DNA from 4 places in the Streptomyces yatensis genome. Region 2 is predicted to be linked to each of the others. Evidence: riboswitches for the same ligand, from Rfam matches in the RefSeq annotation. Region 2 holds a riboswitch; each other region holds the start of a gene.
What was found. A riboswitch is a leader RNA that binds a small molecule or an ion and turns the genes downstream of it on or off. The one in region 2 is predicted to bind cobalamin.
Positions count from the first base shown of each region.

Region 1: it holds a riboswitch for cobalamin, as region 2 does, so the genes downstream of both, J8403_RS32525 (cobalamin biosynthesis protein) here and J8403_RS15675 (ribonucleoside-diphosphate reductase subunit alpha) in region 2, are expected to answer to the same signal.
Region 3: it holds a riboswitch for cobalamin, as region 2 does, so the genes downstream of both, J8403_RS02105 ((2Fe-2S) ferredoxin domain-containing protein) here and J8403_RS15675 (ribonucleoside-diphosphate reductase subunit alpha) in region 2, are expected to answer to the same signal.
Region 4: it holds a riboswitch for cobalamin, as region 2 does, so the genes downstream of both, metE (5-methyltetrahydropteroyltriglutamate--homocysteine S-methyltransferase) here and J8403_RS15675 (ribonucleoside-diphosphate reductase subunit alpha) in region 2, are expected to answer to the same signal.

Region 1 covers NZ_CP072941.1:7,792,494-7,798,158, reverse strand. The annotation lists gene J8403_RS32545 (alpha/beta hydrolase) at 1-402, opposite strand, end outside; gene J8403_RS32540 (class II aldolase/adducin family protein) at 515-1,201, opposite strand; gene J8403_RS32535 (inorganic phosphate transporter) at 1,593-2,873, shown strand; gene J8403_RS32530 (hypothetical protein) at 2,887-3,135, shown strand; cobalamin riboswitch at 3,275-3,492, shown strand; gene J8403_RS32525 (cobalamin biosynthesis protein) at 3,647-4,630, shown strand; gene J8403_RS32520 (cobyric acid synthase) at 4,627-5,665, shown strand, end outside.
Region 2 covers NZ_CP072941.1:3,860,646-3,866,310, reverse strand. The annotation lists gene J8403_RS15675 (ribonucleoside-diphosphate reductase subunit alpha) at 1-1,855, opposite strand, end outside; cobalamin riboswitch at 1,993-2,150, opposite strand; gene J8403_RS15670 (GNAT family N-acetyltransferase) at 2,288-2,794, opposite strand; gene J8403_RS15665 (DUF7196 family protein) at 2,887-3,051, opposite strand; gene J8403_RS15660 (hypothetical protein) at 3,120-3,407, opposite strand; gene J8403_RS15655 (IPT/TIG domain-containing protein) at 3,887-4,813, shown strand; gene J8403_RS15650 (DUF397 domain-containing protein) at 4,898-5,098, opposite strand; gene J8403_RS15645 (helix-turn-helix domain-containing protein) at 5,100-5,665, opposite strand, start outside.
Region 3 covers NZ_CP072941.1:461,634-467,298, forward strand. The annotation lists gene J8403_RS02100 (FAD-binding dehydrogenase) at 65-1,870, opposite strand; gene J8403_RS02105 ((2Fe-2S) ferredoxin domain-containing protein) at 2,026-2,409, opposite strand; cobalamin riboswitch at 2,454-2,631, opposite strand; gene J8403_RS02110 (NAD-binding protein) at 2,692-4,617, opposite strand; gene J8403_RS02115 (hypothetical protein) at 4,842-5,066, opposite strand; gene J8403_RS02120 (glycoside hydrolase family 97 protein) at 5,268-5,665, shown strand, end outside.
Region 4 covers NZ_CP072941.1:8,648,329-8,653,993, reverse strand. The annotation lists gene J8403_RS36265 (endo-alpha-N-acetylgalactosaminidase family protein) at 1-390, shown strand, start outside; gene J8403_RS36260 (helix-turn-helix domain-containing protein) at 553-1,479, shown strand; cobalamin riboswitch at 1,758-1,979, shown strand; gene metE (5-methyltetrahydropteroyltriglutamate--homocysteine S-methyltransferase) at 2,143-4,461, shown strand; gene J8403_RS36250 (AraC family transcriptional regulator) at 4,537-5,490, opposite strand; gene J8403_RS36245 (zinc-dependent alcohol dehydrogenase family protein) at 5,595-5,665, shown strand, end outside.

The sequences.
Region 1 (5,665 bases), 3.9 Mb from region 2:
GGCGTGCTCGATGCCGAGCGCGTCCCGGGGATTGCCGATGTACACCTGGGGGGTCAGCCGCACCCGGGTGCCGGGGGTGAGGTCGCCGTGGGTGACCCGCTCCAGGCGGCGCACCACGCAGTCGGCGGGGTGCGGGGCGTCCTCGATGACGGGGCCGACGACGGCGTGGCAGGAGCGGCCGGCGAGGCCGTAGACGCCGGGGCGCAGCGAGGCGAGCGAGCGGGTCAGGGTGATCTGGCCGGCCGCGGTCGCGTGCACGGTGAGCGGGGGCTCGTTCGGCAGCGGACGGTCGGGGGCCGGTTTCAGCGCAGCGTCGGTGGCGTACCGGCCGGCCGCCACCGCGGCCACGCCGGCACCCAGCAAGGTGGTGGCGGCCGCGGCCGCCGTTGTCCGCAGGCGCATCCCTCCCAGTGTCGGTGGGAAGGCGGCCCGCGGCCAGCGGGCGTACCCGGCCGGGTGACCGTCCGGCCGGGACCCGGGGGCGTGCGGTGCGCCGGGCGCGCGCCCGGCGGGCTCAGCCCGGCTGGCCGTAGCCGCTGAGCTTGTCCGCGGCGCGGCGCAGCTCGTCCCGCGGGATCAGGGTGGGGGTGCGGCCGGGGACGGAGGCCGCGGTGAGCCAGACCCGGCACATCCATTCGAGCTGGGCGGTGCGGTCAAACGCCTGGTCCAGGGTGGCGCCGTGGACGACGGTGCCGTGGTTGCGCAGCAGACAGCCGCTGCGGTCGCGCAGCGCCTCGATCATGGCGTCGGCCAGTTCGTCCGTTCCGTAGAGGGCGTAGGGCGCGACGCGGACCGGTCCGCCGAGGGCCGCGGTCATGTAGTGGATCGCGGGGAGCTCGTCGACGAGCGTGGATACGGCCGTGGCGTGGACGGCGTGGGTATGGACCACGGCCTCGGCGTCGGTCTCCCGGTAGACGGCCAGGTGCATGGGCAGCTCGCTGGTGGGCTTGAGCGTGCCGAGGACCTGTTGTCCGTCGAGGTCGACGGCGACGGCGTCCCGCGGGCCGAGCCGGTCGTAGGGGACGCCGCTCGGGGTCACCAGGACGGTGTCGCCGACCCGGGCCGAGACATTGCCCGAGGTGCCGACGACCAGGCCGTCGGCGGTGGTTCTGCGGGCCGTTCTCACCACCTGCGTCCATGCCTGGCGCAGGGGGTGGGTCAGCCGCGGCTGCGGCTGCCGCGTGGATCGCGACTGGGTCACCTGCCCTCACCTCCGGGGCCCGATCCTTCCAGGCGTCCGGCGGCCGGGCGATGGCGGGACCGGAACGGGGGCGCGGCGCACGTCCACGGGCGCGGCGCACGTCCACGGGCGCGGGCTCATGGATACGACCGCGCCTCGTGGGCAGCCGCGCCCGGACGGGTGAACGGGGGTGAACGGCGGACGGCCGGGGGGCCGGTCCCGGAGCCTGCTCCGGCGATCCTCGTCCGAGGCTCAACCCCCGTACGACATAGGAAAGTAGGCTTGAATTCATCAAGCTTTGGCACTCCCGCAACCACGTCACCCTGACGCCCTGCTCAGTTCATCTCCCGTTCACCCTGTTTCCTTACGTTCACCGTGCCACTAACGACCTTCGAACTGATTGACCGGGTGTATGGAACACATCACGCTTCTCATCGGGATCGTGATCGTCACGGCCTTGGTGTTCGACTTCACGAACGGCTTCCACGACACGGCTAACGCCATGGCCACCACCATCTCCACGGGAGCACTCGGTCCCAGGGTGGCGGTGGCGATGTCGGCCGTCCTCAATCTCGTCGGCGCGTTCCTGTCCGTGGAGGTGGCCAAGACCATCTCCGGCGGGATCATCGACGAGGACTCCGGTATCCGACCAGAGGTGATCTTCGCGGGTCTGGTCGGCGCGATCCTGTGGAATCTGGTGACCTGGCTCGCCGGACTCCCCTCCAGCTCCTCGCACGCCCTGTTCGGCGGCCTGATCGGCGCCACCGTGGTCTCCGTCGGCCTGGACGGGGTCAACGGCGACGCGATCGTCATGAAGGTCCTGATCCCCGCCGTCGCCGCGCCGGTCGTGGCCGGCATCGCCACGGTGGCCGCCACCCGGCTCACCTACCGGCTCGGCCGCGGCCGCTCTTCGGAGGACACCGCGAAGGGCTACCGCGCGGGGCAGATCGCCTCGGCCGCCCTGGTCTCCCTGGCCCACGGCACCAACGACGCCCAGAAGACGATGGGCGTGATCACCCTGGCGCTGGTCACCGGAGGCGTGGTGGCGCCCGACTCCGACCCGCCGCTGTGGGTCATCGTCTCGGCGGGCCTGGCCATCGCGCTCGGCACCTACCTGGGCGGCTGGCGCATCATCCGCACCATGGGCAAGGGCATCACCGACATCCAGCCGCCGCAGGGCTTCGCCGCCCAGACCGGCGCCGCGACCGTCATCCTCGCCTCCTCCCACATCGGCTTCGCGCTCTCCACCACCCAGGTCTGCTCCGGCGCCGTCATGGGTGCCGGTGTCGGCCGTAAGGGCGCCGTGGTGCGCTGGTCGACCGCGGGCCGCATGGTGGTCGCCTGGGTGCTGACCCTCCCGGCCGCGGGCCTGGTGGCGGGCGGCGCCGCGCTGCTGGCCGACCAGGGGAACGCGGGGATCACGGCGGTGGCCGTGCTCGCCGTCCTGGCCTGCGGGGCGATCTGGGCGCTGTCGCGCCGCAAGCCCGTGGACCACACCAACGTCAACGAGGTCGGCGCACCCGAGCCGGTGGGCGCCGTCACGGCCGCCCTGCGGTCCGTGGCCCCGCCGCCCGCGGGTGCGAGGCCCTCCGCCCCCGAGAGCGCGGCCGAGGCCGCCCCCGAGAGCGGCATCGCCGAGCACACGCCCGAGCAGACCCCCACCCCCGCCGCCGCGAGCAGCACCACCCGCTAAGGAGCCACGGAACATGAGCATCGACTGGGCGGCACTCGGCCAGGTCTTCGGCGTCAGCCTCGTGGTGACGGTCGGCATGGTGGGCGTCTTCACCCTGGGCATCCTCGGGACGTCCCGTAAGGCGGCGCCGGAGCAGGGCGGCGCAGCCGCCATGTCCGGTGGCGCGGTCGGCGCCTCGGCGCTCGCCCGCACCGGCGCGTACACCTGCTTCGCGCTGTGCGCCGCGGCCGTGGCGTACGGCATCTATCTGATCGTCGCCTGAGGCGCGCGTCCTCAACGACCCACCGGCCGCCGGATGGTGGCGCTGACCAGCGCCGACCGTCCGGCGGCCGTCTCATGAGCGGCCGCCGTCTGTGGGGCTCGGCACACTCGGGCGTCATGGGTCATATGCGAGTTGACGGCCATTCGCGGCCCATGGTGGACTTCCCGAGCCAAACGGCGGCAGGAGAGGAAGCCGGTGAGAATCCGGCGCGGTCCCGCCACTGTCACCGGGGAGCACTCTCCCATCGCCTGTATGGGGTCACGGCTCGACCGTACGGTTCGCTTCGTACGCGGGGCTGGAAGACCGGGAGGGGCGCGGATCCGGGAGCCAGGAGACTTTCACCGCCGGTCAGTCGAGCCAGGGCGCGGACCCTGAGTGAGGACATACCGCCATGCCCGGCACCGCCACGCCGCCAGCCCCCTCTGTCCCCACTGGCTCTTCCGGTCCCTTCGGGCCCTCTGGCCCCTTTGGTTACGTGTCGTCGCGCCGAGGCGTGACGGCGGCCTGAGGGATGCGTGCCGATCACGCCTCGTTCGCGTGCGGTGCGGCCCTCGGCTTCCTCGGTGATCTCGCCACGGGCGATCCGCGCCGCGGCCATCCGGTCGCCGCGTTCGGGCGCGCCGCCGCGGCCGCCGAGCGCCGGCTGTGGCGTGACCACCGCGGTTACGGGGCCCTGCACACCGCGTTGTGCGCGGGCGGCGCGGCCGCCGGTGCCGCGCTGCTGACCCGCGCCGTACGGGCCCTCGGCGGGCGCGGTGGCGCCGAGGTCGCGCTGACCGCCGCCGCCACCTGGGCCGTGCTGGGCGGTACGACGCTGGGCCGTGAGGCACGAGCCGTCGGCGGGGCCCTGGCCGCGGGTGACCTGGAGGTCGCCCGGGAGCGGCTGCCGCATCTGTGCGGCCGCGATCCGCAGGCGCTGGACGGGCCGCAGATCGCCCGCGCGGTCGTCGAATCGGTCGCCGAGAACACCTCCGACGCCGTCGTGGGCGCGCTGGTGTGGGGCGCCGTGGGCGGCGTGCCGGGGCTCATCGGCTTCCGCGCCGTCAACACCCTGGACGCCATGGTGGGCCACAAGTCGCCGCGCTACCGCCGGTTCGGCTGGGCGGCGGCCCGGCTGGACGATGTGGCCGGCTGGCCCGGTGCCCGCCTTACGGCGGCCCTGGCGACCCTCGCGGGCCCCGATCCGCGGGGTGCGCGGCGCGCCTGGCGGCGCGACGGCCGGCGCCATCCGAGCCCCAACGCGGGCCCCGTGGAGGCGTCGTTCGCGGGCGCGCTCGGGGTACGGCTGGGCGGCACCCTCACCTACGGCGGCCGGGTCGAACACCGGCCGGTGCTCAACTCCGGCGGGCGGCCGGTGGAGTCGGCCGACATCGAGCGGGCGATACGGCTGTCGCGGCGCGTCGGCGTCCTGGCGCTCGGGGTGTCCGTGGCGACCCGGCCGGTTCTGAGGGTGTTGACGGGGCGGCCCGGGGCCTTGGGAAGGGGCGGTGGATGAGCGGGATACGCGGTAAGGGCGGCACGGAGGGTTCCGTGGCGCGGGGCGGGGGGCTGCTCGTCGCGGGCACGACCTCCGACGCGGGCAAGAGCGTCGTGACGGCCGGGATCTGCCGGTGGCTCGCCCGTAAGGGCGTCAGCGTGGCCCCCTTCAAGGCGCAGAACATGTCGCTCAACTCCTTCGTCACCCGCGAGGGGGCGGAGATCGGGCGGGCGCAGGCCATGCAGGCCGCCGCCGCGCGCGTCGAGCCGAGCGCGCTGATGAACCCGGTCCTGCTGAAGCCGGGCGGCGACCGCAGCAGCCAAGTGGTGCTGCTGGGCAAGCCGGTGGGCGAGCTGAGCGCGCGCGGCTACTTCGGGCGCTCGGGGCCCGTGGCGGGCCCGCCGTCGAGCGCGGCCGGGCCGCCGCGGCCCTCGGGGCGGGAGGCGCTGCTGGGGACCGTCACGGAGTGCCTGGAGGAGCTGCGGCGCACCCATGACGCGGTGATCTGCGAGGGCGCGGGCAGCCCGGCCGAGATCAATCTGCGCCGCACCGACATCGTCAACATGGGGCTGGCGCGCGCCGCCGGGCTTCCGGTCGTGGTGGTCGGGGACATCGACCGCGGTGGCGTCTTCGCGTCCTTCTTCGGCACCACCGCGCTGCTGTCGGCGGCGGACCAACGGCATGTGGCCGCCTATCTGGTGAACAAGTTCCGCGGCGATGTGAGCCTTCTGGAGCCCGGTCTGGACATGCTGCGCGACCTCACCGGGCGCCCGACCGTCGGTGTGCTCCCGTTCGCCCACGGGCTGGGGATCGACGAGGAGGACGGGCTGCGGGTGTCGCTGCGCGGCACGGTGCGGGAGAGCGTCGTGGCGCCCCCTCACGGCGCGGACGTCCTGCGGATCGCGGTGGCCGCCGTGCCGCTGATGTCCAACTTCACGGACGTGGACGCGCTGGCGGCCGAACCGGGCGTGGTGGTGCGGTTCGTGGACCGGCCCGAGGAGCTGGCCGACGCCGATCTGGTGGTGCTGCCGGGCACCCGGGGCACCGTAAGGG
Region 2 (5,665 bases):
TGGCGGTCGGCGCGATCGCCAGCAGCAGCGAGTTCCGCATCCCGGACTTCGCCATCCGGGTGCGCAGCGCCTCCCAGCGCTCCGGCCAGGTGGCCACCGCGTCCGTGTAGTGGTCCGGGTGCAGCACACCGCGCGCGGTGCGGGTCTCGGACCAGGCCGGGTGCGGGCCGTGGCGCTCGGCGAGCTCGCAGGACGCCTCGTACGCGGCGAGCATGATGCGCTCGGAGATCCGCGTGGAGAGCGCCTTGGCCTCGGGCGAGTCGAACGGCAGCCGCAACCGGAAGAAGACGTCCTGCAGCCCCATCAGGCCCAGACCCACCGGGCGCCAGCGCGAGTTGGAGGCCCCGGCCTCGTCCGTGGGGTAGAAGTTGATGTCCACCACGCGGTCGAGGAAGGTCACGGCGGTGCGGACGGTGGCGTCCAGGCGCTCCCAGTCCACCTGCCCGTCCTCGTCCAGGTGGGCGGCGAGGTTGACCGAGCCGAGGTTGCACACGGCGGTCTCGCCGTCGTCGGTGACCTCCAGGATCTCGGTGCAGAGATTCGAGGAGTGGACGACCCTGCCGGGCTCGGCGGTCTGGTTGGCGGTGCGGTTGGCGGCGTCCTTGAACGTCATCCAGCCGTTGCCGGTCTGCGCGAGGGTGCGCATCATCCGGGCGTAGAGCTGCCGCGCCGGGACCTGCTTGACCGCCCGCCCCTCGGCCTCGGCCTTCCGGTACGCGGCGTCGAACTCATCGCCCCACAGGTCCACCAGAGCGGGCGCGTCGACCGGGGAGAACAGCGACCAGTCGGCGTCCGCCTCGACCCGGCGCATGAACTCGTCCGGGATCCAGTGGGCGATGTTGAGGTTGTGGGTGCGACGGGCCTCCTCGCCCGTGTTGTCCCGCAGCTCCAGGAACTCCTCGAGGTCCGCGTGCCAGGTCTCCAGATAGACGCAGGCCGCGCCCTTGCGCCGACCGCCCTGGTTGACGGCGGCCACCGAGGCGTCGAGCGTGCGCAGGAACGGCACGATGCCGTTGGAGTGCCCGTTGGTGCCCCGGATCAGCGAACCGCGGGCCCGGATACGGGAGTAGGACAGGCCGATGCCGCCCGCGTGCTTCGACAGCCGGGCCACCTGGTGGTAGCGGTTGTAGATCGAGTCCAGCTCGTCCAGCGGCGAGTCCAGCAGATAGCAGGACGACATCTGCGGATGCCGGGTGCCGGAGTTGAACAGCGTGGGGGAGCTGGGCAGATACGACAGCGTGCTGGTGAGCCGGTACAGCTCGGCCACATCGTCCAGCGCCCGCTCCGAGAGGTCCTCGGCGAGCCCGCAGGCCACCCGCAGCAGGAAGTGCTGCGGGGTCTCGATCACCTGACGGGTGATCGGGTGGCGCAGCAGATAGCGGCTGTAGAGGGTGCGCAGTCCGAAGTAGCCGAAGCGCTTGTCGGCGCCGTCGGCCAGGGCCCGCTCCACCAGTGCGTCCAGCCGGGCGGCGTGGGCGGCGGCGAACTCCGCGGTGGAGTCGGCCAGCAGGCCCTCGCGGTGGCCCACCTGGACGGAGGTGGAGAAGGAGACCGCGCCCTGCCCGGCCGCCTCCTCCGTGATGGTGAGCGCCAGCAGCCGCGCGGCCAGCCGCGAGTACTCCGGCTCCTCGGCGATCAGCCCGGCCGCGGCCTCGGTCGCCAGGTCACGCAACTCCGCCTCGTCCGAGCCGGGATGGCGGCCGCGCAGGGCGGCGGCCGCGACCTTGCCGGGGTCGGTGGCGGGCAGGTCGGCGGTGAGTCCGGTGAGGATCCGCAGCAGGGCGGTTCCGGGCGCGTCATGCGCTGCCTGAGAAACCGCCTGCTCTGAAACCGGATCTGCGGGCGCGATGGTCACTGAGGTGCTCTCCCTCGCTCGGCCGGGGCCACGAGGGAGGTGCGATGGGCGCGTACGGGCATGCCGATGCCGCACTCCTCGTACGTCGGGCACACCACGCAGCGTCCATCGGCCCAACCCTCGAGGCCGGGGGACGTGTTCACACAGGGCCGTCGGCAGGTGCTCGGACTTACGGGCACGCCGCATAAGCGCACACGTACACCGTTGCGGGACAGTTCCGGATTCCCACCGGATTCCCCTGCGGCGACAGCGAGGACGAGCATACATCTTGTGTCGGCCGACGCACGCACCCCCATATCTTGTGTCGCGAGGTGCGGAGTTTCGTATGAATGTGCTAGTGCGTTCCGGAGGTGGCCCGTGACCTGGGGCCCGTGGCGGCCCGTGGCCCGGCGCGCACACGAGCCCATGGCCCAGGGCGCGCGGCACCGGTCGTCACAGCTCCACCGTGAACGCCCACAGGGTGAGGTCCAGCTTGGCTATCGGCGACCAGTCCCGCTCCGGGGCCCGCACGAACCCCAGCCGCTCGTACAGCCGGTGGGCGGCGGTCATGGACCGCTGGCTGCTGATCACGATCCGCTCGAGCCCCAGCGCGCGCCCCCGGTCCAGGCAGGCGCGCACCAGCGCCTCGGCCACCCCGCGCCGCCGCGACTGAGCCCGCACGGCCAGCATCCGGAACTCGCCCTCGCCGGGCCGGGCCAGCTCCGCATACGCCCCGCCGTACACGGCGAACGCCACGGCCCCCAGCACCTCGTCGCTCGCCGCGTCCGCCGCGACCAGCAGCTCGGCCTCGGCGGCCCGGCGCCGGGCGTCGCGCAGGGTGGTGAGATATGGATCACTGTCCCCGAAGTCCAGGAGCCCGTCCCCGAGATACACCTGCGCGGTGAGCTCGCCGATTCCGTCCAGCTCCGCGTCCTGCGCCCGCCTGATCGTGATGTCCATGGCCGCAGTCTGCCGCACACCACTGACAGCGGGCCCGCCATGCGTCTGGCGCCGGTCTTCGCCGTCACGCGGTCACGCGCCGGTCTTCGGCGTCACTGGACGGCGGTGTTGATCACTCCGGTGGAGCCCGCGCGCTTGTTGGCCGCGTCGGCCTCCTGATAGGTGAAATAGCGCCGGACCGTGCCGTCCGGCAGCGTCAACTCATAGACGACAACGGGTCGCGGGCCACGCGCCCCTCCGCCGCAGTTGCAGGCCATGGCTGCCGTTCCTTTCCCTCGAGTCTCCCTCGAGCCCAGTTCAGGCTCGAGCCCAGTACAGGTCGGTGTCAGTCCAGCCACCGCGAGGCGAGCCCGGCGAGGTAGGAGAGCGTCAGGGCGGTGGCCGGGAGGAGGAACCAGGCGGTGGTGTGCAGCAAGGAGGCGTAGACGGCGATGGCGCCGGCGACCCAGGTGCTGGTGCACCAGCCGCAGTTGACGAGGTAGGTGGGCCGGGAGTCGTCGCCGAAGCGGTCGGCGACCCAGGTCCTGAACCCCGCCGCCAGCGTGTCCTTGGTGATGAAACGGGTGATACGGCAGGTGGTGCCGAGGGCGAGGAGGAATGCGGCGAGGCTCATCGGATCGCTCCCTCCCCGGGTGGTCCCGCACGGGTTGGCACTGCCGATGTCACTCATTAGAGGCACGGTGGAGGACGGCAGACCATAGTCCGGCCGCGCGTTCCCCCGAATAGCGGAGCGCTTGTCATACAAGCTCGCCGCCAGGCGCGCCCAGATGCGCCAAACGAGTGATGGCAGCCCCGGAACCTTGAGCGATGGGGGTCGGCGTGGATAACTGGAAACGTGCCGCCGAGGGTGCCCCATACCTCGTAGGCCAGCCAGGAGCCGGGCGTTCGTCCCGTAGCTCCGCTCTCATCCGGCGCATCGATTCCGCGCCCTGACCGGCCGCCCGGCGGCTTTCCGTTCCTCCGGTGCCGGCCTGCCTCCACCGCGCCCGCCTCGACCGCGCGGCGACGACAAGGCGTTGACCAGCGGCCTGCCCACGACATCGGCATGCCGTCGGCGCCTCTCACCCGAACCCTTCCCCGGGAGGACCAACCATGATCTCGACCGCTCTCGCGACCGCCGCCCCCACCGCGGCCAACTGGCCCCCGTCCCAGGTGGGGCCGCCGTTGCTGCTGTCCGTGACGCCCAACTCGGGTCCCGCCGCCGGTGGGAACCTCGTCCAGCTCTACGGGCAGAACCTGCGCAACGTCATCAGCGTGACCTTCGGCGGTGTGCCCGCCCAGATCGTCAGCCAGAGCAGTTCCGGTGGCGGCGGCTGGGATGGTGACTGGGGCGGCGGCTGGGGCGGCGGTGGCTGGCCCGGAGGCGGCTGGCCGGGCAACCCCACCAACGACATCGTGGTGGTGATAGCCCCGCCGCACGCGCCCGGGCCGGTCCAGGTCCTGGTCACCACGACCGCCGGCACCAGCAACAGCCAGGTGTACACCTATGTGGCGCCGACGCCGCCCACCGCCGTCTCCATCACCCCGACCGTGGGACCGACCACCGGCGGCACCCTGTACTTGATCACGGGCACCAATCTGACCGGCGTCACCAGTGTCACCTTCGGCGGGGTCCCGTCGGCCATCCTGACCATCAACCCGGGCGGGACCAGCCTGATCGGCATCACCCCGGCGGGCCCGCCCGCGGGCGGCAATGTCGCCGTCGTGCTGAGCGGCCCCAACGGGACCGCCACCGTCCCCGGTGGTTTCACCTACTTCGTCGCGCCGCCCGCCCCGGCGCCCACCAACATCACGCCCAATACCGGCCCCGCCGCCGGCGGCACCGCGTTCACCATCAACGGCACCAACCTCGGCGGCGTGCTGAGCGTGCTGTTCAACGGCGTCCCCGCCACCAGCGTGGCCGCCACCGCCACCACGGTCACCGGCGTCACCCCGGCCGGGGTGCCCGGCAACGCGACCGTCACGCTGGTGACGGCCAACGGGACCGTCACCGTCCCCGGCGGCTTCCTCTACGTCTGACGTACGTCTGACGCGCACATCCGGCCGAATCGCGCCGGTCACCGGGCCCCTTCCGTCAGGGCCCGGTGACCGGCGTCATCCATCTCAAGCTGTGCCGAGGTGGTCGAGTCTCCCGGCCTTGGCGCTGCGTATGAGGGCGCTCAGGGCGGTGGGGGTGGTGGTGAGGATGGTCTCGGGTTCGTCGCTCTCGCGGAGCCGGATGGTGGTGTTGTCGGGTGCGGAGAGGTAGAGGCAGGCGTTGCCTTCGGAGCTGTACGAGGACTTTCGCCAGTCGTGGGCGGACATCTCATTCACCTTCCAGGGTGCTGACGATGTGCCGGATGAAGTCGCGGGATCGCTTCTCTGGCAGAGCGACCGCCTCCATGCGATCAAGCACGACGCGGTACTTCTCCAGCTGGGCCGCTGCATCGAGGAGTTCGGAGCCATACTCCGCATCGAGTTGCACCGTGTCCAGCTGAGGCACGGGCCCGGAGACGTAGCAAACGGACTGTCCCGAGCCTGGGAACGACCCGGCGTCGAAGGGGATCACCAGCACCTTGATGTTATCGTGCTCGCTCATGTCGAGGATGTGCTGCAACTGCTCTCGTGCCGTTACCGGTCCGCCGAAGCGCATCCGCAGGGCGGCCTCATGGACGATCGCCGTATAGGGCGTGGGCTTGTTCCGATAGAGGATGGCCTGGCGTTTGACGCGGTGCGAGACACGGTGTTCCACGTCTGGAGGAGGCAGGGGCGGCACGGCCTGCCGGAAGATTTCCCGAGCATGCTCGGAGGTTTGCAGCAGGCCGGGGATGTGCGCGATATACGCCGTGCGCAATGCGACAGCGTGGTGTTCGAGCTCGGCCAGGTCGAGCA
Region 3 (5,665 bases), 3.4 Mb from region 2:
GCCCGCGGACCGCAGGAGGAGTCTGCCATGTGTCCGGTGCGCCACCGCCGCCGCGCCCGCCGGTTCAGGTCGCGGTCGCGGCCGCCGCCGCACGGCCCGCGGCGCGGCCCGAGAACAGGCAGCCGCCGAGGAAGGTGCCCTCCAGGGAGCGGTAGCCGTGCACTCCCCCGCCGCCGAAGCCCGAGACCTCACCGGCCGCGTACAGGCCGCTGATCGGGTTGCCGGAGGCGTCCAGGACCCGGCCGGTGAGGTCGGTCTGGAGGCCGCCGAGGGTCTTGCGGGTGAGGATGTTGAGGCGCACGGCGATCAGCGGTCCGGCGGACGGGTCCAGGATCCGGTGTGCGGAGGCGGTGCGGCTGAGCGTGTCCCCGGGGTAGGCGAGCGCGTTGCGGATGCCCATGACCTGGACGTCCTTGGTGTACGGGTTGGCGATCTCGCGGTCGCGGGCCTCGATCTGCCGGGTGAGGTCGGCCAGGTCGATGAGGTTGTCGCCGGTCAACTTGTTCATGCCCGCGACCAGTTGGGGCAGGGTGCCCGCGACGACGAAGTCCTCGCCCTTGTCCCGGAACCGCTGGATCGGCTCGGGTGTCTGCCAGATGCGGGAGAGGAGCTGCAGGATGTCCTTGTTGGTCAGGTCCGGGTTCTGCTCGGAGCCCGAGAGCGCGAACTCCTTGGCGATGATCTTCTGGGTGGTGACGAACCAGGAGTAGTCATAGCCGGTGGCGGTGATCGTCTCGAGGGTGTGCAGGGTGTCGTAGCCCGGGATGTCGGGGGTGGAGAAGCGCTTGCCCTTCGCGTCGAACCACATCGACGAGGGGCCCGGCAGAATGCGGATGCCGTGGCCGGGCCAGATCGGGTCGTAGTTTCTGAGGCCCTCGGTGTAGTGCCACATGCGGTCGGGGTTGACGATCCGTCCGCCCGCCTTCTCGGTGATCGCGAGCATCCGGCCGTCCACATACGCCGGGACGCCGGTGACCATGAACTTCGGCGGTGAGCCGAGCCGGTCGGGCCAGTTCCGCCGTACGAGATCGTGGTTGGCGCCGATGCCGCCCGAGGTGACGATCACCACCGGGGCGTTGAGCTCGAAGTGGCCGACCACGGTGCGCGAGGTGGGCTTGCCGCGGGCGGCGTCGCTGGGCTCCAGGATCGCGCCGCTGACCCCGGTGACGGCACCGCCGGTGACCACCAGATCGTCCACCCGGTGCCGGAACGTGAAGGTCACCCGCCCGTCCTTCGCGGCGGCCCGCACCTTCTTCTCGAACGGCTCGACCACGGCCGGACCGGTGCCCCAGGTGACATGGAAACGCGGCACCGAGTTGCCGTGCCCGTCCGCGAGGCCGCCGCCGCGCTCGGCCCAGCCGACGATCGGGAACCACCGCACGCCGAGCCCGTGCAGCCAGGACCGCTTCTCCCCGGCGGCGAAGTCCACGTACGCCTCGGCCCATTTGCGGGCCCAGTAGTCCTGGCCGCCGGGATCAAAGACGCCACGGTCGAAGCCGGCCGTGCCGAGCCAGTCCTGCCAGGCCAGTTCATGGGTGTCCTTGATGCCCATCAGCCGCTGTTCCTCGGAGTCGACGAAGAACAGGCCGCCGAAGGACCAGAACGCCTGGCCGCCGAGGTTGCTCTCGGGCTCCTGGTCGAGGAGGAGCACCTTGCGTCCCGCGGCCGCCAGTTCCGCCGTGGCGACCAGCCCGGCGAGCCCGCCGCCGACCACGATGGCGTCCGCGTCCGAGGACGCCCCGGAGGCGGCGAAGGCCGGGACCGCCGCCTGGGCGAGCGCGGCACCGGCGAGCACACCGCCCGCCGCCGTCAGGGCGTGGCGGCGGCTGATCCCGGCCGGCGAGGCGGAATTCTCTGTGGAGTTCTCCATGGGCTGCCTTCCGGAAGGGGTTCGGAGGGTGCGGGAGATGCGAAGGGGATTGCCGCGACGGCAACGTGTTACCGACGGTAGCCCACCGGGTGCGGGGCCGCCAGACTCCTGCCCCCGATGAGCAACTCCCGTACGCCGCAGGGAACTTCGGACGGTCAGCGCCCGCCGGATGTTGACTCGGGCGAGGCGCTCCGCCGTGGCGAGAAGGCGTACAGATCGAGGATGTCGGGCAGCGGTGCCACCCCGGGACCGCCCGCCGCGACCCAGGCCACGATGTCCTGCGTCGCGTCCGTGTCGTTGACCAGCCCGAGCCACACCGGCCTGCCCCCGGCGGCACGTCCAGCGGCCGACGGCTGCACCACGACCACATTGGCCTGATCGCAGACGTCCAGACACTCGGAGACGCGTACGGGCACCTCCTCACGGAGCCGCGCGAGCTGCGCCGCATGGTCGATTCCGGTCACCTTGGGGCTGCCGCAGCAGCAGTCCCGGCATACGGTCACCCGGCAGGGCACCGGGTCGGTCGGCCTGACAGGCATGGCGCATCGCCCTCCTCCGGGGAAGTCCGCCCCGGTTTGCGTCGAGGAGGCGACCGCGTGAGTCTCCTGGCTCTCGGGTCGATGCTCGTCCCGGCCTTCCCACCCGCGCGTACGGGCAGTGGCCTGTTCGGGATCCGCTCGCCGATCACAGTGGCGGCACCGCGCCGGATTCACACCGGCTTCCTCGTTCCGCCGTCGCCCTTGTCGCCCGGCATCATCGCATCCCGGGCACCGCCGCACCATGTGGCCCCCGCTCGCGGGAGGGCCACGGACGGGTCGGCGTCAGTCGCGGCGGGCCGCCGCCCCCGCGAGGATTTCGCCCAGGCCCTGGCGGGTGGCCGCCAGCACCACGCGGTCGTGCGGGCGCAGGACATAGCCGGGGTGCAGATCCCACACCAGGGCGGGCTCCTGGGTGGCGCCGTCGTCACGAGGCGCCGCGGCGAGGTCGCGTTGCCGGTCGGCGGGTTCCGCCGCGTCCAGCGCGATCACCCGCCAGGCGCCCGGCGCGAACGCCTCGGCGACGGTACGCCCCTCCAGTTGCGGATGCCCGGCGACATGCAGGGCGGCGAAGAGCAGCACCCTGCGCTCGACCGGTATGGCGCCCAGGATCTGACGCCCCATCATCGCCCCCGCGAACGCCGGTGCCGCCAGGCTGGAGACGCTGCGGCTGCGGGTGAGGGCCCGCGGATGGGCCGCGCGCAGTGTGCGGTAGACGGCGGTGGCGAAGCGGTCGTCGTACAGGCGCAGCGCCACCCGCAGCCGGGGCTTGACCGAGCGGGCGTACAGCGTCGCCTCCAGGTTGGTGGTGTCGACGCTGGTCAGGGCGAGCAGGGAGTGTGCCCGCTGGATCTTGGCGGCCTCCAGGACGCCCTCCTGGGTGACATCGCCGATGACCGTCGGCACCCCCAGCCTGCGGGCCAGCGGGATGCCGCGCGCCCCGGGGTCCTCCTCCACGCACACCACGGGGATGTCCATCTCACGGAGTCTGGCCAGGACGCGGGTGCCGACCTTGCCGAGCCCGAGCAGCACGACATGGCCGGAGAGGCCGCGCGGAGGGCGGCGCAGCGCGGAGGCGGTGCGGAAGGTGCCCAGCGCTTCGAGCGCGGCGGCCACCAGGACGGGCAGCATCAGCAGTCCGATCAGCCCGGACAGCAGCTGGAGGACTTTGCGCCCGGTCGGCTCGTCCAGCGCCGGGTCGTCGATCGCCAGCACATCGAGCACCGTGAGGTAGGCGGCGCGGAGCAGACCCGCGCCGGTGAGCTGCCAGGAGGCGATGGTGAGGGCGAGCACGGCGATCGCCATTCCGGCGACGGACCAGCGCAGCCGGCGGGAGAACAGCGAGGCGAGGGGCAGTCTGCGGGTGCCGAGCCGCCGGGGCGGCAGCGGTGGTCCGGTGGCGGAGACGGCCTCCAGCACCACCGTGTCGCGCCCGGTGGCGGCGGCCACTTCCTCGTCTCCGGGCAGCAGCTTGGGCCCTTCGTCGCCGCTGCTGTCGGAGCCCTCGCTGCCGCCGGGGTCGCTGGTGGTGGACGAGAGCAGGGCGAGGGTGCACAGCCCCGGGCGGGCCACCTCGTCGGGGCCGGGCGGGGTGCGCTCGGCCGCGCGCAGCAGCAGCCCGTCGGCCTGCAGGACTTTGCTGGTGCCCGCGACGGCGGTGGCCGCCAGGGCGGGCGCCGCGGTGTCGGCGTCCGACAGTACGGTGGTGGTGGCGTCCAGCTCTGCCGGGTCCATACCGGGATCCGCCACCCGCGCCGCCTCGTCGAGGAGTTCCTCCAGATGCTGGCCGAGCTTGCGGTTGTAGAGCCGGATCACCAGCCGCAGCCGGGGGTTGAGGCGGCGGGCGCGGAGGGCGGCGTGGATGTTCGCCTCGTCGTCGTCATGGACCAGGGCGAGCGCCGTCGCGTGCTCCGCGCCCGCCTCGGTCAGCACCTCTTCGTCGAGCGCCGGGACCTCCATGACCCGCACTCCCCCGTCCGGAGCGGGGTCGTCCGCGGTCTGCCGGGGCAGCGGGACCCGTCCGACGGCCGCGCTGAACCGGCCGAAGAGCGCGGAGGTACGGCCGCCCGGCCACCATCCCGCCGCCCGCTGCCCGGCCGGGTCCGCCAGGGGCGCGCCGCCGGGGATGACGACCGTCACCCGGGTCCGGTAGACGTAGTGGAGTTCGGCGGCGAGGCGGTGGGCGAGCGCGTCGTCACCGCACACGACCATATGGGCCGCCCCCGAGGGGATCGGCGGGGCGGAGGTGGAGGTGGAGAACACGACGGCGAAGCCCCCCGTTGGTCCGTGATGCCGTGGGTCGTCCGGGCGGGGTACGGCGGCCGCGGTCTCCGGCGGCCGGCATCCGCGCTCCGGCGGTCATGATCAGACCGTACCTGGTGGGCTGTCCAAGGGAGTTGGGCACCGGGGGCGGGCGGCCGGGGCGCCCCGTGCGCTCACTCCCTGGGGGCTCCGCAGCGCGCACAGCGGGCGAAGGACGCGGTGTCCTGGATCGCGCCGCAGTCGGCGCAGACCCGATCCAGCCAGCAGGCGGGCTCCCCGCCCTCGGGCTCGGCGCGCGCCGGGTCCGGGTCCGGGTCCGCCGATTCACTGTTCGCGATCTGCCGGTTCACCGTTTCCCGGTTCGCCGTCTCCCGGTCCGGGTCGCCGGGTCGAGCCATGCCGCTCATCGTGTGCGCCTCCCTGTCCGGACCGTACGCGGGTCCATCCGCCGACCCTCCACCCGTGGCTCCATCCCGGGAAGCGGTCCCACTATAGATCCGATCTCTCAACCGCCAATGACCCTTGACGGGGCGTAATGACGCCCGCCCCCTCCCCAGTTATCGGATGACTCGGTAACGTATCCGCCTCGGGAGGCAACAATGCCGAGATCTTACCGACGCTCCGCTGTGGCATTTCTGCTCTGCGGCGTCCTGGCCATGACGCTCTTCATCACCGGGCCCGCGCAGGCGAAGGACTCCGCCTGGACCGTGCGAGGCCCCTCACCCCACTCCGGTCCCCTCGCGCAGCTGCGGCTCGACGGAGCCTCAGGAGCGCTGACGCTCCAAGTGTCCCGGGGCGGACGGACCGTGGTCGAACCCTCGCCCGTGGGCATCGTCACCGAACGGGCGGATCTGTCGCACGGGCTGCGCTACCTGGGGCGCCACGACCGCACCGTCGTGGAGCGCTACCGGTCGACGGTCGGCAAGGAGCGCTCGCGCACGGCGCGGATGACCGAGACCCGCTTCCGGTTCCGGGGCAGCGGGAGCGCCCGGCTGGA
Region 4 (5,665 bases), 4.8 Mb from region 2:
GCCCCGTTCACCCAGGCCGGCTGGAACGGCAAGGTGATCGACGATGTGCTCGAAGGCGGCCAGTCCCTCAAGTCACGTGGTGAGAACGCGGGTCTCGTCTACCGCACCGTGCCCCACACCGCCCGCTTCCGCCCGGGGCGGCGCTACCGGGTGAGCCTGACGTACGCCAACGAGGCGGCCGGTCAGTACGCATGGATCACGGCCGTGGACGAACCCGGACCGCGCGAGTTGGAGCGCACTGCCCTGCCCGCCGCCGCCGGGCGGGCCAGCCACCGCTACACCGTCACCGCGCCCGCGGACGGTGAGATGTGGGTGGGGCTGCGGAAGACCGGCGACAGCGGTACCGCGGAGTTCACGCTCGACTCCTTCACCGTGGAGGAGCTGGACTGACCCGGCCGAGGGAGCGGGGCGGCGCGGACACATCTCCGCCGCCCGGCTCCCTTCCCCTTCTCCGCCAAGCCCCCGCCAGGGCCACCCTCCCCTTGGCGGCCGGGCAGTCCGTGGACGAAGATCGGCGAGTGATGGGACACAGCCGACCGGAGGGGACCGCGGATGTATCACACCTGGATGCGGTACTTCACGCCCAGCCCCGCCCATCACCGGCTCGGCCTGGTGTGTCTGGGTGTCGGCCTCCAGCACGGCGCCCTGCCCGTGGTCGGCCCGCGGGTCCTGGACCACCATGTGGCGGTGGTCATCAGCGCGGGCCGCGGATGGTTCCGCGGCGCGGACGGCCGCCGCCGTACCGTCACCGCGCCCGCGCTGCTCTGGCTCACCCCCGGGGTCACCCACCACTACGCCCCGGACCCGGATACCGGATGGGACGAGGCGTTCGTCGACTTCACGGGACCGGCCACCGCCGCCTACGCCGACCTGGGCTATCTTGACGCGGACGGCCCCGTGGTCGCGCTCACCGACACCGCCACCGCCCGGACGGCCATCGGCCGGATCGCCCGCGCCGCGCGTCAGGGCAATCCGTTCCTGGAGGTCGAGACCGCCGCCGCCGTCCATGAACTCCTCGTCGCCCTCCGCCGCGTCCGCGCCGACACCGGCGCCGACGGACATCCGGTGCTCCAGGCGCTGGCCCGGGACGCCTTCCAGCCGCTCTCGGTGACCGAACACGCCGCCCGGCACGGCATGACACCGGCCGCACTGCGCACCGCGGTACGCCGCGGGGCGGGGTGCAGCCCCAAGGACTATCTCCTCGGCATCCGGCTGGGCCGGGCCAAGGAACTCCTCGTCGGCACCGAACTGCCGGTCGCCGCCATCGCCCGCCGCGTCGGCTACGACGATCCCGCCTACTTCAGCAGGCTGTTCGCCCGCCGCGTGGGCACGGCACCGGTCCACTTCCGCGAGCAGCAGTGCCGCTCGGTCCCCGGTGGCTTCACCGACCGCGTCCCCGATCCGAGCCGCCCACCGACGATCCCGCCCTCGGCACCGGCGGACGACGCACGGCGCGGCGGCGGTGACCGGCGGCCGTGACCGGAGGCGGATGACCGGCGGCGGATGACCGGAGGCGGATGACCGGACGCGCGCCTTGGGCCGGCCGGACGGCTCCGGAGGGCGGCGGGGGGCACGGCTGGGGGCACGGCTTCAGCCATCGGAGGCCCCGGCGCGTGCTGATCCCCTGAGCTCGCTGGTGGACGGGGTGCGGCCGGTGCACGGCCCGGGCGGCACCGGCCGTACCCTCGGCCGCCGCGTGTTCCACTTCACCATCCCGAATACCGGACGGCCCCCTGCACACCGCCGGACGGGCCCGTACGCTGGCTGGTGCAGCTGGTTCGCCCCGTCCGCCAGGCGGGACGCGTCGTAAGAGGGAACCCGGTGGGAATCCGGGACTGCCCCGCAGCGGTGAGCGGGAACGACCGCCGTCATACGCACTGGGTCCGGTAGAGGGACCTGGGAAGCGACGGCCACTAGGTGTCCTCCCTCAAGAGGACGCGCCCGTGAGTCCGAAGACCTGCCATCTGCCCGCGTACAGACGACTCGTGCGCGGACACCCGGTGACCTCGAGGGCGGGTCGGCGTACATTCCGGTCGGACGACCGCGCGCGTGCCGCGCGAGGTCGTGGCGTCCGGTCCGTCACCCTTCGCGCTCTCCTCCGTCGCCGGGATCTCAGGGATTCATCTCGCGAAGGAGATCTCCGTGACACCGAAGTCCGCAGCCGCGGCAGCACGGGCCACCGTGTACGGCTACCCCCGCCAGGGCCCGAACCGGGAACTGAAGAAGGCGATCGAGGGCTACTGGAAGGGCCGCGTCACCGCCGACGCGCTCCGGGCCACCGCCGCCGAACTGCGCGGCGCCACCTGGAAGCAGCTGGCCGGGGCGGGTATCGACGAAGTTCCCACGGGTGACTTCTCGTACTACGACCACGTGCTCGACACCACCGTCATGGTCGGCGCGATCCCCGACCGCCACCGGGACGCCGTCGCGGCCGATCCGCTCGACGGCTACTTCGCGATGGCGCGGGGCACACAGGACGTGGCACCGCTGGAGATGACCAAGTGGTTCGACACCAACTACCACTACCTGGTTCCGGAGCTGGGTCCGGACACGGTGTTCACGGCCGACTCCGCCAAGCAGGTCGCGGAGCTGACGGAAGCCCTCGCCCTCGGCCTTGCGGCGCGGCCGGTCCTGGTCGGGCCCGTCACCTACCTCCTCCTCGCCAAGCCCGCCCCCGGCGCGCCCGCGGACTTCGAGCCGCTCACCCTCCTGGACCGTCTGCTTCCGGTGTACGCCGAGGTGCTGGCCGACCTGCGGGCGGCCGGTGCCGAGTGGGCGCAGCTCGATGAGCCCGCCCTGGTCCAGGACCGCACGCCGGCCGAGCTGAACGCCGCCGGCCGCGCCTACCGCGATCTCGGCGCCCTCGCCGACCGTCCGAAGCTGCTGGTCGCCTCGTACTTCGACCGCCTCGGCGAGGCCCTGCCCGTACTGGCCAAGGCCCCGGTCGAGGGGCTGGCGCTGGACTTCACGGAGGCCGCCGCCGCCAATCTGGACGCGCTCGCCGCCGTCGGCGGGCTGCCCCGCAAGCGGCTGATCGCCGGTGTCGTGAGCGGCCGCAACATCTGGGTCAACGACCTGGAGAAGTCCCTGGCCAGGCTCGGCACCCTGCTGGGGCTGGCCGACCGGGTCGATGTGGCCGCCTCCTGCTCGCTGCTGCACGTCCCCCTCGACGCGACGGGCGAGCGGGACATCGCACCGCAGATCCTGCGCTGGCTGGCCTTCGCCCGGCAGAAGACCGCGGAGATCGTCACCCTCGCCAAGGGCCTGGCCCGCGGCACCGACACGATCACCGCCGAACTGGCCGCGAACCGGGCCGCCCTCGCCTCCCGTGCCAACTCCCCCATCACCCGTGACCCGGCCGTCCGCGCCCGCACCGGCGCGGTCACCGAGGCCGACGCCCGCCGCTCCCAGCCGTACGCCGAACGCGCCGCGGCCCAGCGCGACCGCCTCCGCCTGCCGCTGCTGCCGACCACCACCATCGGCTCCTTCCCGCAGACCGGCGAACTGCGCACCGCCCGCGCCGACCTGCGCGCCGGCCGCATCGACACGGCCGGGTACGAGGAGCGCGTCAAGGCCGAGATCCAGGAGGTGATCTCCTTCCAGGAGAAGACCGGCCTGGATGTGCTGGTGCACGGCGAGGCCGAGCGCAACGACATGGTCCAGTACTTCGCCGAGCAGCTCACCGGCTATCTCGCCACACAGCACGGCTGGGTGCAGTCCTACGGCACCCGCTACGTCCGCCCGCCGATCCTGGCCGGTGACATCTCGCGCCCCGAGCCGATGACCGTGCGCTGGACGGCCTACGCCCAGTCCCTCACCGACCGTCCGGTCAAGGGCATGCTCACCGGGCCGGTCACCATGCTCGCGTGGTCCTTCGTCCGCGACGACCAGCCCCTCGGCGACACCGCCCGCCAGGTCGCCCTCGCCCTGCGCGACGAGGTGGGCGACCTGGAGGCGGCCGGGACCTCGGTCATCCAGGTGGACGAACCCGCCCTGCGCGAGACCCTTCCGCTGCGCACCGAGGACCGGCCCGGCTATCTGTCCTGGGCGACCGAGGCCTTCCGCCTCACCACCGGCGGCGTACGGCCCGGCACCCAGATCCACACCCATATGTGCTACGCCGAGTTCGGCGACATCGTCCAGGCGATCGACGACCTCGACGCCGATGTCATCAGCCTGGAGGCCGCCCGCTCCCATATGCAGGTGGCCCGCGAGCTGGCCGCCCACGGCTATCCGCGCGAGGCCGGGCCCGGTGTGTACGACATCCACTCCCCGCGCGTGCCCAGCGCGCTGGAGGCGGCCGAACTGCTCCGCACCGGCCTCAGGGCCATCCCCGCCGAGCGGCTGTGGGTCAACCCCGACTGCGGTCTGAAGACCCGCGGCTGGCCCGAGACCCGCTCCGCACTGGAGAACCTGGTCACCGCGGCCCGTACGGTCCGCGGTGAGCTGCCCGCGTCCTGACCCGGACGACCGGCCGGGGCCGGGCGCCACGCGCTCCGGCCCCGGTGCCCCAGGCCGAGCCGACGCCGGACGTGGTCAGGCGGCTGTCGCGCCGGACGGGGGGCGCCGACGGAGCGCCTGGTCCATCGACTTCCGCCAGCCCCCGGGCGTGACGCCCTCCCTGGCCGAAAAGGCACGGCTCAGCGCGCTTCCGGTGTCGTAGCCGACCCTGACCGCGATCTCCTGAACGCTCAGCGGCGTCTCCCGGAGCAGCACCTTCACCCGGTACATGCGCCATGAGGTGAGGTAGCCCAGCGGGGTGTCCCCCGTCTTCTCCTTGAACGAGGCGGCGAACGCCGAGCGCGACATCCCCGCCTTGCGGGCGAGTTCGTCGACCGTCCACGGATGGGCCAGGTCCGCGTGCAACTCCCGCATGGCGACGGCCAGCCGGGGGTCCCGCAGTGCGGCGATCCAGCCGATGGTGCCGCCCCCGACATCGGCGCAACAGCTCCGTAGTGCCTGGACGAAGAGCACATCGGACAGCCGGCTCATGATGAAGCCACCACCGAGCCCGCCTGCCGCGCTCTCCCTCGCGATGAGGTCGAACGTGGTGCGCAGGAGGTGGCCGGAGGTGTGGTCCAGGTTCAGCCGGAACAACGGTGGCAGCAGCGCGAAGAGTGGTTCGGCCGCCACGGCGTCGAAGGCGAACCGGCTGGACACGATCTGCGTCAGCTCACCGTCACCCCCGACGCGGGCCGCGTTGCCGGGAGCTTGGGAGACCAGTCCGTCGCAGTCGACGACCTCACTGCCCGTGGTGTCCTGAAGGGTGAACCTCACGCCCGCGCGGACCAGGAAGCAGTCGTTGGCCTCCAGACGTTGCGGCCCGGCGAGCGTGTCCCCGACGAGCCAACACGAACCGCTGGAGATCAGGACCAGCCGGGCGAGGTCCCGGGGAGGGAAGGAGATGCCCCACGGCGCACGGGCGTCCACCCGTACGTACCGCGCGTCCTCGATCTTCATGGTGGCAAGAAGGTCGTCGATGGGATCCATCTCCACCCTCCTGGACGATCTGCGCCAAACCACGGACGCAAGGATACAGATCGTCCAGCCGTGCCGCCCTATCGTGGAGATGTTCAAAGAACAAAGGAGGGGAAATGCGAACATTCCAGATCGACACGGGCGGCGGCCTGATCGCCCCGGCCACCCGTCCGGTGCCGGCCCCGTC